One region of the Paenibacillus wuxiensis genome, then DNA from elsewhere that is predicted to be linked to it. Evidence: riboswitches for the same ligand, from Rfam matches in the RefSeq annotation. Region 1 holds a riboswitch; the other holds the start of a gene.
The links. Region 1 has a riboswitch for thiamine pyrophosphate ahead of ABN764_RS07410 (hypothetical protein). Riboswitches for the same ligand answer to the same signal wherever they lie in the genome.
Positions count from the first base shown of each region.

Region 2: linked by a shared signal. The riboswitch ahead of ABN764_RS14445 (ECF transporter S component) and the one ahead of ABN764_RS07410 (hypothetical protein) in region 1 are both predicted to bind thiamine pyrophosphate.

Region 1 covers NZ_JBEFZI010000003.1:246,565-250,935, forward strand. Annotated here, with positions in the region: gene ABN764_RS07395 (ABC transporter permease) at 1-402, opposite strand, end outside; gene ABN764_RS07400 (thiamine-binding protein) at 399-692, opposite strand; gene ABN764_RS07405 (ABC transporter substrate-binding protein) at 855-1,913, opposite strand; gene ABN764_RS07410 (hypothetical protein) at 1,883-2,083, opposite strand; TPP riboswitch at 2,280-2,393, opposite strand; gene ABN764_RS07415 (ZIP family metal transporter) at 2,731-3,465, shown strand; gene ABN764_RS07420 (stalk domain-containing protein) at 3,555-4,371, opposite strand, start outside.
Region 2 covers NZ_JBEFZI010000006.1:67,021-71,391, forward strand. Annotated here, with positions in the region: gene ABN764_RS14435 (response regulator transcription factor) at 1-148, opposite strand, end outside; gene ABN764_RS14440 (MFS transporter) at 394-1,815, shown strand; TPP riboswitch at 2,034-2,147, shown strand; gene ABN764_RS14445 (ECF transporter S component) at 2,238-2,834, shown strand; gene ABN764_RS14450 (ABC transporter ATP-binding protein) at 2,899-4,371, shown strand, end outside.

The sequences.
Region 1 (4,371 bases):
GGGAAAAAAGCACACCAGCGTAATGGTGACAATCTTCGGCATGAGACCGAAGCCGAACCAGATCATGAGCAGCGGCAGCAGCGCAATTGTCGGGATATTCTGACTGACTATGACAAGTGGATAGATCGCCCGCTTCAGCCACGGCATTGGATGAAGCGCACAAGCCAGCAGCAGGCCCACAGCTGTGCCTACACAGAAGCCAATGAGCGTCAACTGAACAGAAGCCCATGTGTGCATAAGCAGACCGCCCCCATTGCTTACAGCCTCTTGTGCAATATCGAGCGGACTGGGCAGCATCCATTTCTCAATGCCTGACACCATTACTCCTGCCTGCCATATGGCGAGGAATATAATAAATGCAATGATCGGGGGGCCGATCTTCGCGATTCGACGTCCACTCATGGCCGGTACTTCACTGTCAATTCATCCATCGTAATGCCAGATGGCTTATACACAATCTTCACTTGCGACAACACATTGCTGCTTCCCATCTCAATCATGGCCTTGTTCATATCCTCAATAATACGGAAGAGTTCGCTAAGTTCGCCTTCCATCGTTGTCTCCAGTGGATTTACCTGATATTTCACACCCGATGCTTGAATGACTTCGATTGCACGATCTACATAGGGAATTACGTCTTCCCCATTTTTCGTCTTCGGAACGATCTGAATGCTTACTAAACTGTTCGCCATCTTGCTTCTCCTCCTCTTTCTCAATCCTCATGTAATGATCAACTTGTAACGGTCTTGGTGACGATTATCTCGTATCGATACCCTGTAACGATATACACAGGTAACGATATACAGCAAAAGGGCGCATATGCGCCCATTGCCGATTCCTATAACCGTATAGGCTTATGAAGCTGGCAAGAAGTCATTCGTAAACGCCTTGTCTACATCAATGCTCTTATCCATTAATTTGTTCCCCACGAGCCAATTCATGTAATTTGCCCATACGTCACGCTTTTGCTCGCCCCAGCGAGGTGCATCGTCCTTATACTTCGGACTCAGCCATTTCTGGCTTGCGATAACTAGGTCTTTGTTCAAATCCGGCACAGCTTTAAGCAGCAGGTTGGCTGCATCTTCTGGATTGTCGATCGCATATTGATAGCCCTTGGACGTAGCACGCATGAATGCCTTAATCAATTCAGGATCTTCTTTGATCAGCTTCTCGCTTGTCGATAGAACCGGTGTATAATAGTCGAGTTCCTTCGCATATTGATTGACGTACAGCATATCAATCGGCTCACCGCGAAGCTCTGCTTCGATACCTGTCCAAGCGTAGAAGATCCACGCGAAATCAATATCCTTCTTCACGGCTGTAAAGTAATCGGCATTGCCCATGTTGACGCTCTTCAGCTTGCTGTAGTCGCCGCCGTCCTTTTCCATAATCGTGCGGATAATCATCTCCTCAACCGGAGAGCCCCAGCCGCCATACGTTTTCCCTTCAAAGTCCTTAGGTGACTTGATGTTCTTGTCCTTCGGCGCGGCAAAGCCTGATGTATTATGCTGAATGATCGCACCAATCGACACGATCGGAACATTTTGTTGTCGAGCCATCGTAATACTTTCCTGAACACTAACACCGAATTGCGCTTCTCCCGATGCGATCATCGCCTCTGATGCGCCAGTACTCGGCTGCAATATCTCAACATTCAGACCTTCTTCCTCATAGTAGCCCTTCTCCTTAGCGACATACAAGCCAGTATGGTTCGTATTCGGCGTCCAATCAAGCACAAGCTTAATGTCGCGTTTCTCCTTCGACTTATCCGTTCCTTGCTCCTGAGTCGTGTTCCCCTCTGCCTGACTCCCTTGTCCTGCTTCTTGACCCTTGCCGCCGCAAGCAGCGAGCGCAAATGTCATCATGATAACGAGCGCCAGCATCAACCCTCGTGTAAAGCGTGTCCGTTGCATATGATGAATCCCCCTTCTCTTCCTTCCCTCACTAGTGGAGAGCCGATCATGAAATTAGAAAGTGCTTCGATAACGCCTGCCGCGTTCACCAGTTGGACGATCCGCTCGATCGTATATGTGTGGATGAGCAAGTTCCCGTCCCGCCGTCCTGCAACACGATTCAGATCCACAAAAAAAAGCGCCCCCTCTGGGACGCTTTGTGTGCCGTTCTACGCGTATATGCGAATGTGCATCATACGATGAATCACGTCAATAAGGTCATCCGGCATTCGTTCATCCGTACAGCAATTATGTCCATTCTGCCCAAAGCAGCGCACATTCATGCAGAGCATGACGAATAAGCAAGCAACCTAATTATAACAATAATGACGCGGTTCAACGTCTTTCCTACGCTGGCATTACCCAGATCAGGTGTAAGGGTCGGTATCTTAATGGGATACAATCTCAGCCGGCCAAATTCCAGCACCCCTAGCGTGCATATGCAGTTATCGAAGCTACCATATTACACGGGTAATTATAGTCCTCATCCATCAGAAAGTCCAGTGACAAACAGAAATTGCAAAGTGTCCGCTGATCATTGGGGCAATGCTTATATCTCCCATCAACTTCGTTATTCGTATGCTTTATGACAGCAGATTGCTCATATTCACTAGATTCCTGTCGAAAAAAGTTCCATGTGAAACAAGGGACAATCTTCCATTTTAGCTCAAAATAATTACCTCATTGATTTCTTGGCGTAGAGGATGTCTGTATGATACGATCACCAAATATCAATTCAATTCGAATACCGGATTCGAGCAAGGGGATGAAGAGTAGTATGACAGAAGCGTTAATCGGCAGCACCATTTCCGCCTTATCCACAGGCATCGGGGCCATCCCGATCTTGTTCATGAGGAGCATGTCTCACCGTATGAGGGATATCCTTCTCGCCTATACAGCAGGGATCATGACAACAGCTTCAATGTTCAATCTTATCCCCGAAGCGCTTGCCAGCTCTAATGTGTTCGTGATTGCATTCGGCTTACTGCTTGGCTGCTTCGTGCTGCTGTGGCTGGAGCATTCCCTGCCTCATATGGATTTGGAGAATCCGAATCAACGAATTCGCATCAATATCGAACAGAAATCATTCCTTATCATTGCGGCCATCACCCTTCATAATTTGCCGGAAGGCTTGTCTGTCGGCGTCAGTTATGCGAGCAGCAATGATACACTTGGGCCGTTAATCGCGTTTTCCATTGGATTGCAGAATGCACCAGAGGGCTTCCTCGTCGCCCTATTCCTCGTCAATCAGAACATCAATCGCTGGAAAGCGCTTGGCATCGCCACCTTAACAGGCGTCGTTGAGATTGTCACCAGCATGCTCGGATACACACTTAGCTCTTATGTGAGCAATCTGGTTCCATATGGGCTGTCCTTTGCAGCAGGGGCAATGATGTTCATTGTGTATAAAGAACTGATTCCTGAAAGTCATGGAGACGGACATCAGCGGTCGGCCACCGTCTCCTTCATTCTTGGCCTTATTACGATGATTGGATTGACAGACTGGTTCTAAACAATGATGCTTCAATCGTTTAATAGAACATGTTCATCAATCAAAGCTCATGCAAGGGCTACCAATTGACTAGGCAGCGTTTTATATCATTACTTAACCGGCGTAATATTTACTGTTCTGCTTGGATTATCCCACTTTACGCTGGCTCCCATGACTTTCGAAATAAAGCTTAACGGAACAAAGGTGCGTTCCCCGTTTTTTTCAACCGGACCATCGAGTTGGATCTGTTGATCACCTGCCAATGCGGTTTTACCTCCCACGTTAACTGAATTGATTTTGCCGTTGTAGTTGATTTGAATGGTTTGAAAATCATTATTCCATTCCACTGTTGCACCCAAAGCCTCTGAAACGAAACGTACAGGAACATAAATGATGTCGGCTTTGGATTTATAATAAGGATACTCTTCACTTTGAATCGGATTGCCTTTAACATTGACCTTGACATCATAATAAATATCATCTTTATCGCTTACAGTATCAAGAATCATACCAGCCTTCACATCCACTCGAGAAATGGAGAGATCGCGATTAAGGACATAAGCAAAGTTCCCATCCTTGCTGAAGCTGATCGCTTGCCGGGGCTCTAAAAATCCTTTTATACTCCCGATGCTGCTGTTGTCGGAGGTGCTGATTATATTAATGGAGTTATCCAGCTTGTTGCTGGCAAAAAGGATCTTTCCATCAGGAGAAAGGGATGCGCCGTAAGGATCGCGCCCAACCTTTACCTCGCCAATTATTTTGCCTTGTGAGATGTCCACTATGGCAATACTATTACGCCCGCCGTTTGCCGCATACATGGTAGAGCCATCGGCGGATATTGAAATCGCTCGAATCTTCGAGAATCCGTGGATCTCATGGACGATTGCATTGGTTTTGACATCCACAACCGATACCTTGTCTCCCTTG
Region 2 (4,371 bases), on a different contig from region 1:
GCACTGCCAAGTCCAGCGGCTGGTTGTAATAGATCTCAAGCGCTTGATGCCCGTTCACTGCCGTAAAAGTTCGAAAGCCCTCTTTATCAAAATAAGCCGCTAAAATTTTCAACATATGCGGCTCATCGTCTGCAATAAGTACATTCATTTACTTTGTATCTCCTTATTCTTACCCTTGTCTGTCTTGCATTGAGTGCAGTCTATATTATTGCATTTTTAATTGAATAAGGAAAATCCCACTGCTATACTGGAAGCAACAATAATTGGGAGGCGTTAAGATGAAGTGCGTAACATCAATTGGGGCAGGTAATAATCGGGGATAACGCATAACACCCCTGTAAACTGCGCAATTCCCCTTTAGCAAGAGAAAGGGGATTCCTATTCGTGGAACAAATGAACAATGACAACCGCATCGAGGCGGCAGAACAAGAACAACCCGTGTATGCCTTTTCCAATGTGAAGAAATCGATCGCGTGGTTAAGCTTTTTAGCATTTTTCAGTGTGTTGAATGAGACGGTGTTCAACGTATCCTTGCCCGACATCGCACACGATTTTAGTATCACTCCGGCCATTGCGAATTGGATCAACACATGCTTCATGATTACCTTCGCGCTCGGTTCCATCATTTATGGCACCCTGTCATCCCAATACGGCATTAAGAAGCCGCTGCTCATCGGTGTGCTCATCTATGGTAGTGGCTCGTTGCTCGGTTTCTTCGCCCATGACTACTTGTCAGTTGTATTGGCAGCCAGATTGATACAAGGTGCCGGGGCTTCGGCTGTGCCCGGACTCATCATGGTTATGGTCACTCGCTACGTTGGAGAACAGCATCGAGGCAAGGCGTTTGGCATGATTGGTTCTATGGTAGCGCTTGGTGAAGGGATTGGCCCAGCTGTAGGCGGTGTACTGGCAGATTATGTGCATTGGTCCTACCTGTTTGTCATTCCGGTAATGACAATAGTCAGTCTCCCCTTCTTCTTGACCGCACTGCCGCAGGAGCCTTCTCGCAATGGGAGAACAGATATCATCGGCATTGCCTTCTTGTCAACAGGCATTATTCTATTTACCTTGTTTACTACGACATATGTCTGGTTCTATCTGGTCTGCAGTATGATTCTCGTTCTTGGGTTTGCTTTGCATATCCGCCGTATTCGCGAACCGTTTATTGCTCCGTCCCTGTTCGCTAATCGCCCATATGTACTTGGCACGCTTGCTGGTTCCATTTTGCTAGGAACGGTAGCTGGATTTATTTCCATGGTTCCTTACTTCATGCGGGATGTACATCAACTTTCGACCGCTGTTATCGGCAGCGCGATCATTTTCCCAGGGACACTCAGCGTTATTCTGTTCGGCATACTCGGTGGAACTCTCGTTGATAAGAGAGGAACTTCATTTGTATTTGTCGCTGGAATAGGTCTCGTCACATTCAGTTTCGTCACGCTCCTTGCGTGGGGGAATGATTCTCCATGGCTGATGACGTTCGCCCTCGTGCTCGTGTTCGGAGGGTTGTCATTCATTAAGACGGTTATCTCTGCATCCGTTGCAGAATCACTAGCACCTGACCAAGCAGGAGAAGGAATGAGCATGCTCAGTTTTGCATGCTTTATGGCTGAAGGCATCGGCATCGCTGTAGTCGGCGGTCTGCTTACACATAGTTGGCTGTTGACTTCACTGACACCTACCGTTGCCGTTGCCAATGAAGCTTCATTTCCCTTATACAGTGGCCTGATTATGCTGCTCATAGCAGTCCTTGCTTGCGGAGGGATCGTATACAGCTTGTCATTGAGACGACATTCTACATCTTCACACGATTAACAATTCATGAGGATCAGGACTTATTCCTGATCCTCATTTTGTTCTATTCTCTCTTCAAATCTCCTAAACACGCTCCTTATCTCCTTATTCCCCTCTTCTATGTTGTCTAGCGAACGATTACAACCATTGACTTCTTTCCCTATCCTATTTTTATGTTTTTTGTAAACATTTCGTTGTCAACCTATCATGAATATTGTATGATATGAGCAATTGCATAGTCATACAAATTCGGGGGCTTGAGGAATCAGGCTGAGATTGTAGATGAGTATACCGCTACTGACCGTGAATCTGATCTGGATAATGCCAGCGTAGAGAATCTGTATTTGTCGTGTGATCATGCTCTGCTGTGATCTAGGACTCTTCTACCGTCTGGTTGCCAGACGGTTTTTTTGTATGCTAGCTATACAACAAAGGAGAGGGTTATGTTGCCAGAACAACAGAGAAGCAACAAATTAAAGTTTACGGATATTCTCATTACCGTGATGATCGGGGTCGTATTTGGTGTGATCTTCAAAATGTGGGAGAGCGTCTACAGTCTCGCAAAGCCGTTGTTCCCACAAGCAGGACAATTAACATATGGCATGTGGTTTATGGCTGGCCCATTCGCGTACCTAGTCATTCGCAAGCCCGGCGTCTGCTTCCTTGCAAGTCTTGCTGCCGCTAATTTATCGGCTATTCTTGGCTCTGCTTGGGGACTAGAGACGATTGTGTATGGCTGTGTACAAGGTCTGGCGGCAGAATTGGCATTCGCCTTGACTGGATACCGCAAGCACAGCATCGTCATCGCAGGCATCGCTGGCATTCTGTCCGCAGTCGGCTCATTCATTATCGATCTCGGTTACGGATATGCAGATTACGAGACATGGGTGCTCGTCTTGAAGTACGGACTTCGTGTCATTAGTGCGTTCATCTTCGCTGGCGTATTTGCCGGCTTGCTCGTTCGTGCATTGGAAGCGACAGGGGTAACCAAATCCATACGTCCTGTGTCCAAAGAAGATTACGCGGTACTTAATCAATAGCACGCATAATATGAATAGATAGAATTTGTGCGTACGCCACATATTCGGAATAAGGTGGTTACACATGCAACAGGAATCTCATGCGAATTCATCTGCATTTGTTGACCGCTTGCGCCTAACATTTCCAGGAGAGGATTCCTTGCTGTTCAAGGACCTCTCCTTCCACATTTCTACCGGTGAGAAGGTACTGCTCCTCGGGCCAAGCGGTTGCGGCAAATCAACACTGCTGCAAGTATTAAGCGGAATTATGCCCCACTCTATCGAAGTGCCGATGAAATACGATCAGATTAAGCTTCCTTCAAGCTGGGGCTTCGTATTCCAAGATCCGGACAGCCAGTTCTGCATGCCATATGTAGATGAAGAGCTCGCCTTTGTACTGGAAAATCTCTCGATCCCCTATGATCAAATGCCAGCATACATGACAGGCATACTTGAAAGAGTGGGATTGCAGTTCCACAATCTGCATACAGAAATCCATACGCTATCCCAAGGCATGAAGCAGCGGCTCGCGCTTGCGTCCGTCCTGCTGCTAGAACCAGAGGTGTTGTTCCTCGATGAGCCTACAGCACTTCTTGATCCAGAAGGAACAAAGCAAGTCTGGGACACCGTGAAACAAGCTGCCGATTCCTCCACTATTCTAATCGTGGAGCACAAAATTGAGCATGTTATCGACATTATCAATCGTGTGGTGCTTTTCGACAGCACTGGACAAATCATTGCGGACGACGAGCCGAAAAATGTATTTCTACATCATAAAGATAAGCTCATTGAGTATGGCATTTGGTATCCAGGTGTATGGCAGGACTACATTCATTCAGAAGCCTACCAAGCCATATCGCAGCAACGAACGGCGAACGGATATCAACAATCTCATTGCAAGCAGAACGGTGGGCTTACCTACGCGTGTCTTCAAGCCGTGCAGCCACTGCTCTCTTTGCGTGATTTTAGCGGATACTATGAAGAAATTCGTCGCATATCCGTCCCGAGCGTAGATATTTATCCAGGGGAATGGATTACGATTATCGGAGAGAACGGCGCTGGCAAGAGCACACTATTGTTGTCTCTTATGCAAATTCTGCGTACTACAGGCATGTATCTTATTGAGGGTCAAGAGCTGCCAGCACAGGCTCGCAAGCGATGGTTCCCACGATTCAGAAATACGGGAAAGCAGCCTCCAGCCGAACTCGCCTTCGTATTTCAGAATCCTGAGATGCAGTTTCTAACGGATTCGATCTATGACGAGCTTGCTTATGAGCCTAGGCAGAACAACTGGGATGAATCAGACATTGCACATAGAGTGGAACAGGTCTTGGAATCATTCGATCTGAATATCGGACAGGATCGGCATCCGTATCATTTGTCACTTGGTCAGAAACGCAGATTAAGTGTCGCCACAGCGATGATGCGTAAGCGTCCGATCCTGCTCCTGGATGAGCCAACCTTCGGGCAAGACGCTAAAAATACATTTGCTATATTGGAAAAGTTGAACCGGCTTCGGACAGAAGGAACCGCCATAGTCATGGTGACACATGACATG